DNA from 2 places in the Shewanella sp. Iso12 genome. Region 2 is predicted to be linked to the other one. Evidence: predicted binding sites of a transcription regulator. Region 2 holds the regulator's gene; the other holds the start of a gene.
What was found. Region 2 encodes sigma-54, which starts transcription at its own class of promoters, with help from an activator protein. Its sites were predicted from a motif close to GTTGGCACGNNNNTNGNNT; they were not measured.
Positions count from the first base shown of each region.

Region 1 (3,850 bases), on a different contig from region 2:
CTCTGTCAAAGCATCCTGCCCTGACCACGACTTAAGTGTACCCAAGGACCCCTCTTTGAGATGGTCAATTTTAGAACAGGCTGGGAATGACAAATATTCAGCAGTCGCTAATGAAATGCTAATCACTTGTTTATTAACAATATTTAATTATTCGCCAGTAAGAACAGCCAATAAGTCTTATGTTTGTCGCACAGCTTTGTGAGACATATCTCACATTGGTACTGGTAAATAACCAAAAACACTCAGAAACGACGTTTGCCACTGACAAATTGGGCCAACATGACCCAGTCAGCCATCAAGCTGTAGACTGGGTATTGAAAGGTCGCCGGCTTATTGTGTTCAAAACCAAAGTGACCAATCCAGGCAAAGCCATAACCCACCACAGGCAGAGCCAAGAGCCATACAAATTGTCCACTAAGCAGGCTGAATAACAGAATAAGCAATACCAAGGTCGAACCTAGATAATGCAAACCTCGGCATACGGGATCGGAATGCTGAGATAGATAGAAAGGATAAAACTCAGCAAAACTCTTGTACTTTTGCTCCACTCTTAACTCCTGTTATTGGTAGACGTCATCATCGGTATGACTGTGGTAAAAGAGCAACTCTCCGGTTAACTGCCCTATATTGAGCTCAACCACGGGTACAAAGCCTTGCTCTCGGAACAGATGAGAATGGCCATCCTCAGTCACAAAGACTCCAACCCCTTCCAGCTCCGGCTGCTCATCACACCAACCCAATACCGCCTGGACGAGCAACTTGCCATAACCCTTGCGCTGCTCGGTTAAAGCTACTGCAATGAACTGTATAATGCCGTATTCAGTAGCCGGCAGGTGCTCCAGAATTGAATTCTCCTTCTGCATCAACTTCTGCGTCGATTGCCAGCCTGTCCCCAGCAGCATTTTCAAACGCCAATGCCAATAGCGTCCCTCCCCTTGGGGAAGTGATGAGGTCACCACGCAGGCAACCCCAATCAAGCGCTCAGCGTCGAACAACCCAATAAGAGGCTGCTCCTGTTGCCAAAGCTCATTGAGCTCTTCACGGATCGCGGCTCTGAGCTTTTGTTCATATTCGACGGCATTGGCGGCCGGCAAGGTCTGCTGAAAAAACGCATCATCGTGATAGGCGTTATAGAGAATTGATGCGGCCAGGCGCAAATCTTCCGCTGTCAGGTAGACGGCACGCAGAGAATCGGGAGTCTGGGTTTCCATTTGTTGTTGTCCTTGTCAGCCAAAAGGGCAATTTCCAATTTAACAATATTGGATCAAAGTGCAATATCTTGATCTTGCTTGCCAGACATTGTCACTTCATCTTTAGGCAGATTGGTATAAGCTAAGGGGAAGGAATAAGGCTTACTATCTGTTTTATTAAGGCTTGTTCACTCATCACCTTGACAAGATATGTCAGGACTTCTGGAGGTCAGAATATGGATACCACCCACACAGACTTGGCCCATTTATTTGAGCAATTGGGACTCCCCAGCAGCAGTAAGGCGATAGAAGGCTTTATCGGCGCACATTCTATCCCCGAGGGAGTCAAACTGGTGGATGCACCATTCTGGAATGAAGCGCAGCGCACTTTTTTAACAGAGGCTCTGGCCGAGGACGCCCAATGGTCAGACACCATAGACCATTTGGACGCCCAGCTCAGGAGTTGATTGAAATTGGGATGAGTGTGAATTACAGCTGCGCGTAAGCCTTATCGCCCCAGCCAATCAGTTGTTGATCGCGAAACACCAAGGGGGTGCACTCATCCTTGGTGGTCTTGCCATCACTGTGTCTGTGGCGGGTACGGTAAAATAGTACCTGTACTTGCTGATCATTGGAGAGAAAGGCTTCATTAAAGTCGGCCTGCCCCATGAGCTGCTGCACCTGTTGCTGATCCATTCCCAGAGTCAACTTGGCCAGTTGTTGCTGATTTTGCTGTTGCTGCAATTGCCAGGACTCCTTTTCATCCCAGTTGGCTTCGTGATCGCCGACATTGACCACACAGGCACTAAGCCCTAAGCTTGCAATCCCCATCAGTGGCAGTAATAACTTGTTCATTGTCACTCCTTGTTATATTTATCAAATGTTGACTTTTGTTAAGCAAATGCAGCAAACGCTATGCAACATGCAGGCCAACAAATAAACTGATAAATATCAAAATGATAAAAGCAAACAACTGCTGCACTATGTAACTATTCGCGAAAATGTGAGGTTTTTTACCAAGATGTCCACTCCACTGGAACAGGTCATGGCCGCCGCGGCGGCAGTAGCCCAAAGCGGCCATACTCCCTCTCTGGCACTGATTAAGGCAAGACTCGGCAACAAGTTACCAATGCCACTGCTGGTTGAAGGTCTGCAGCGTTTCAAATCCCTGCCAGAGAGTGAACGGGAAAAACAGCTTGAAGACGCACCTCAACTGCAAGAAACCGTGCCACAACAAGCTGTCACCACAGTAGAAGTTCTCCAGCAGGAAATCAGCCAGCTACGCCAGGAACAGCAGCAACTGAAACAAGAATTCGCGGCCTTGCAGCAAAGACTCGCCAAGCTTGAGGAACAGCAATAATGTTTGTCTGCGAACTCAGGTTTGAATGCTTTGCCAACACCACTATCAGCGCCGCAGAAAAAGCCATCAATACCCTGCTTGAGGCCTGGCGGGCCAACGGTCAGGTATTGGGACGGGAATTTGCGGTGGCCTTTAGGGACGGGGAGTTCAGAGTCAGGCTGCTGCTACCGGAAGAAACCAGTCTGGCCAACAGGCACAACAGTCCCTGGGCCAAACAGGCGTTGCAGCAGTTAACCGAGGTCAAACTGCTGGCCCCCAAGGAAAAGCTCATAGGTCAGGATATCAATTCCGAGGTCAGCACCCTGGAGCCCCCAAGTTGGCAGCTGCTTTATACCAGCTATGTGCATATGTGCTCGCCGCTGCGCAGCGGCGATAACTTGCTACCCATTCCACTCTACCGCATTCCCGCGACCTTCAACGGCGATCACAAGCGGGTGATCCGTTGGCAAACCGAGTGGCAAGCCTGTGATGAACTGCAGATGGCCGCAGCAACCAAGGCCGAATTTGCCGCACTTGAGGAGCTTTCCAGCCCGGATAGCGATCTGTTCCGCCGCGGCTGGGATCTGCGCGGCCGTATCGAATATCTGACCAAAATTCCTACCTATTACTACCTTTACCGGGTCGGGGGAGAGAGTAAGCAAGCCGAATTGGCCCGTCCTTGCCCCCGTTGCGGCAACCCGGACTGGCGCCAACCCAGCCCGTTGCTGGATCTGTTTCATTTCCGCTGTGACAACTGCCGGATAGTCTCCAACCTCTCCTGGGATCATCAATAAACTGGGACAATCAATAGTCTAGGATCATCAATAGCAGTGATCATCAATCAATAGTGATTGTGGTAACCCCGACTGTCAGCGGCGGGAAAACAGGTGTTGCCACATAAGCTTCATCCGCGCCCAGAGACCGGGATGGTCGACATTCGCCATTGCCGGCTCCACAGGCTCAACCGCCGGCGCCACTCTGGGGCGCAACAAAGCGAGAAACTCTTCCAGACTGTCTGCCAGCTTCTTTGAGGGGAGCTCACCCGGGGTCTCACGCCAGACAGCACCGGTTTCATTATCCACGCAGATCATCTCATCACCTTGCCCCAACAGACCGATAAACCAGGTCGGTGGCTGCTTGAGCTTGCGTTTCATCATCAGGTGCCCAATCAGATTCTGCTGCAGAAACTCAAAATCGTCCTGGCTCCAGGGCTGCAGTAGTTCCCCTTCGCCGAAATCGGCTTCAAACAACAGATGCGCGGCAAAAAACTGTCCATAAAACTCGTCGATATCGGCATGCAACGGCAACTCCAGCGCATGAC
Region 1 is NZ_JAAUHW010000002.1:87,304-91,153, reverse strand. It holds gene HCX89_RS04375 (hypothetical protein) at 1-9, opposite strand, end outside; gene HCX89_RS04370 (DUF962 domain-containing protein) at 243-548, opposite strand; gene HCX89_RS04365 (GNAT family N-acetyltransferase) at 561-1,211, opposite strand; gene HCX89_RS04360 (DUF2789 domain-containing protein) at 1,427-1,657, shown strand; gene HCX89_RS04355 (DUF3192 domain-containing protein) at 1,680-2,045, opposite strand; gene HCX89_RS04350 (hypothetical protein) at 2,212-2,550, shown strand; gene HCX89_RS04345 (Zn-ribbon-containing protein) at 2,550-3,323, shown strand; gene syd (SecY-interacting protein) at 3,399-3,850, opposite strand, start outside.
Region 1: HCX89_RS04355 (DUF3192 domain-containing protein) is a predicted target of sigma-54. The motif match lies at 2,106-2,124, and genes of this name have one in related genera.

Region 2 (3,850 bases):
CGATCCAGAGCCTGAAAACCAGTTATGTGGAGCTGGATCTGGACACCATGATCATGACCTCAGATCGCGAGATCCTGATCGAAGGCAAAGACTTTAATATCAAGGGATCCGGCCTGTACGCCGATCTCAATGCTCAGCAAGTGAAGCTGACCAGTCAGGTGAAAGGAACCTATGAAACCAAGTAAGCTTTTTATCGGTGCCCTCTTGTGCATCACAAGCCTGTCGGCGGTGGCCATTGAAGAAGATCTGCTGCAAAAAGTACAGATCAGCGCCGCCAATCAGTTTGCCGATATCAAAAACAAGCGTGTGGTATACGGCGGGCCTGTCACAGTCACCCAGGGCAGTTTGAAACTGCTGGCCGATGAACTCACGGCTTACACTGAAGACAAGAGTGGCGAACGGATCCTGGTGGCCAAGGGCTCACCCGCTACCTATACCCAGAAACTGGAAGACGGCCGTCTGGCCAGTGCCAAGGCCAAAGAGATCCACTACAACATAGACAGCCGTATCATGACCCTGCTGGGCCAGGCCAAAGTAGAACAGGACGGCAGTGAAGTGACCGCCGAGAAGATAGTCTACGACATCAACAAGCAGCAGTTGGAAGCGGAAAGCAGCGGCAAAGGCCAAGACAGGGTAACCACTGTTATCCAGCCAGAAAACTATCAGGATCTCAACAAGAAAGAACAGCAGCAGGAGCCGCAATGACCAGCACCCTGACGGCACAGAATCTGGCAAAGAGTTACAAAAAGCGCAACGTCGTCAAAGACGTCAGCCTGTCGGTCAATACCGGCCAAATCGTGGGGCTGCTGGGCCCCAACGGGGCTGGCAAGACCACCACCTTCTATATGGTGGTTGGGCTGGTACAGAGTGACAAGGGCCGTATCTTCATTGACGACGACGAGCTGACCCTGGATCCCATGCACCTGCGAGCCCGTAAAGGCATAGGCTACCTGCCACAGGAAGCCAGTATTTTCCGCAAGCTGTCGGTGCATGACAACATCATGGCCGTGCTGCAAACCCGCAAAGAACTCAACAGCGACAAGCGCGAGGAACAGCTCGAACAGTTGCTGGAAGAATTCCATATTACCCACATACGTGACAGCCTGGGGATGTCCCTCTCCGGCGGTGAACGCCGCCGGGTGGAAATCGCCCGGGCATTGGCCGCCAATCCACAGTTCATTCTGCTGGATGAGCCATTCGCCGGTGTGGATCCCATCTCAGTTATCGATATCAAGAAAATCATCGAACAGCTTAAGTCCCGCGGTTTGGGAGTGCTGATCACAGACCACAATGTTCGCGAAACACTCGACGTTTGTGAGCGAGCCTACATAGTCAGCCATGGGCAGTTGATCGCCGAGGGCACACCCGCTGAAATCTTGGACAACCAGCAAGTGCGTGCTGTGTACTTAGGCGAACAATTCAGGCTATAGTTAGGATCATGTCATCCGGTGGCAATTCCGGGTATTATAGTTTGTTATTATTGAATTTTTTCCTTGAAAAATAACGAGTAGGGATTAGCGGTATAATGAAAGCGTCACTCCAGCTCAAACTGGGTCAACAGTTGACCATGACACCTCAGTTGCAACAGGCTATTCGCCTGCTGCAACTGTCGTCCCTTGAGCTGCAGCAGGAAATCCAGGAAGCCTTGGAAGCCAACCCTCTGTTGGAAATGGCCGAGGACAACCAGGATGACGCTATCGACGACAACCACAAGGAAAACGACGCCGGCGAGTTGAGCGCCAAGCAGGAAGATGGTTCCACGGTAGAAACCTCAGAGGCATTGAACAATGAGTCTATGCCGGATGAATTACCTATGGATACCACCTGGGACGAAGTCTTTACCGCCGCCAGCGCCTCCGGGCCGGCCATGGGCCGTGAAGATGATATGCCCTTCCAGGGGGAAACCAGCGAAGGGCTCTATGAACATCTGGAATGGCAGAAGAACCTGACCCCGTTTTCCGATACCGACGACGCCATTGCCACCGCCATTATTGATGCCATCGACGAGCAGGGTTATCTGACCCAGAGCACAGAGGAGATCCTCGAAGCCATGGGCAACCCTGAGATTGAGCTCGATGAAGTCGAGGCAGTACTCAAGCGGATCCAGCACTTCGATCCTGTCGGCATCGCCTCCAGAGATCTGCGCGAATGCCTGCTGATCCAGTTGCAACAGTTCAACGCAGACACCCCGCATCTGGCCGACGCCCGCTTGTTGATTGACGAACATCTGGATCTCATTGCCGCCCGTGATTTCCGCACCCTGATGCGCAAGACCAGGCTCAAGGAAGATCAGCTGCGTGACGCCATCAACCTTATCCAGAGTCTCAATCCCCGCCCCGGCTTGCTGGTGCAGCCGATGGACGAGGAATATGTGATCCCTGATGTCAGCGTCTGGAAGAAAAACGGCCGCTGGGTAGTAGAACTCAACCCGGACTGTATGCCCAAACTCGGGATCAATCAGCAGTATGCTGCCATGGCTCGTAGCGCCCGCAGTCAATCAGACAGCCAGTTTATTCGTGGTCATCTTCAGGAAGCCAAATGGTTTATCAAGAGCCTGGAGAGCCGCAACGACACCCTGCTCAAGGTGGCCAACTGTATAGTGCAGTTCCAGCAGGGATTTTTTGAATATGGTGAAGAAGCCATGAAACCCATGGTGCTCAACGATATTGCCGAGGCGGTCGAGATGCATGAATCGACCATCTCCAGGGTCACCACTCAAAAGTATATGCATACCCCCAGGGGAATATTTGAATTGAAGTACTTCTTCTCCAGCCATGTCGGCACCGAAGATGGCGGAGAATGCTCTTCCACGGCGATCAGGGCTTTTATCAAGAAGCTCGTGGCAGCGGAAAACCAGAAGAAGCCTTTGAGCGACAGCAAGATGGCGCAACTTCTGGCAGAACAGGGAATCAACGTTGCAAGACGCACCATAGCCAAGTATCGCGAGGCTATGATGATACCACCGTCGAACCAGCGTAAGAGTTTATAAATCCACAGTTGGAAATTGGAGGAATCTTTCTATGCAAATCAACCTGACAGGACATCATATCGAGATCACCGACTCACTGCGTGACTACGTGGAAAGTAAGTTTTCTAAACTTGAACGCCATTTCGAACAGATCAATAATGTGCACGTTGTGCTCAATGTACAAAAACTGCAACAGATAGCCGAAGCCAAGATCCACCTCACAGGCGGCGAAGTCTATGCAACTTCTGAACATGCCGACATGTATGCCGCCATCGACGTTCTGATTGATAAATTGGATCGTCAGGTCATTAAACACAAAGAAAAGCTGACAAAACACTAACGATGGAACTGAGTACCATCCTGCGGCCGGAGTGCACTACCTGTGCCACTCCGGGCAGTAAGAAAAAGGTACTGGAGCTGATTAGCGATCTCGCTAGCGCCCAGTACCCCACCCTTTCCTCTCAAGCGATTTTTGAAAGCCTTTTGGCCCGCGAAAAGATGGGGAGCACAGGTATAGGTAATGGTATTGCGATTCCGCATGGCAGACTACCGGACATTACAGAGCCGATTGCCGTGCTGGTCAAATGCGAAGAGCCTATCGCCTTCGATGCCATAGACAACCAGCCGGTGGACATACTGTTCGCCCTCTTGGTGCCCGCAGATCAATGTCAGCAACACCTGAGTACCCTGTCCGCCATGGCTGAAAAGCTCAGCGATAAGGCGATACTCAAGCAGTTGCGAAAATCCAGCGACGAAACAGAACTCTATCAGGTGATCACAGGATGAAACTCGCCATAGTCTCAGGCCGCTCCGGTTCCGGAAAATCCGTTGCCCTCAGGGTACTCGAAGACCTGGGTTACTACTGTGTGGATAATCTCCCCC
Region 2 is NZ_JAAUHW010000012.1:8,167-12,016, forward strand. It holds gene lptC (LPS export ABC transporter periplasmic protein LptC) at 1-185, shown strand, start outside; gene lptA (lipopolysaccharide transport periplasmic protein LptA) at 172-705, shown strand; gene lptB (LPS export ABC transporter ATP-binding protein) at 702-1,430, shown strand; gene HCX89_RS17530 (RNA polymerase factor sigma-54) at 1,526-2,989, shown strand; gene hpf (ribosome hibernation promoting factor) at 3,021-3,308, shown strand; gene ptsN (PTS IIA-like nitrogen regulatory protein PtsN) at 3,311-3,754, shown strand; gene rapZ (RNase adapter RapZ) at 3,751-3,850, shown strand, end outside.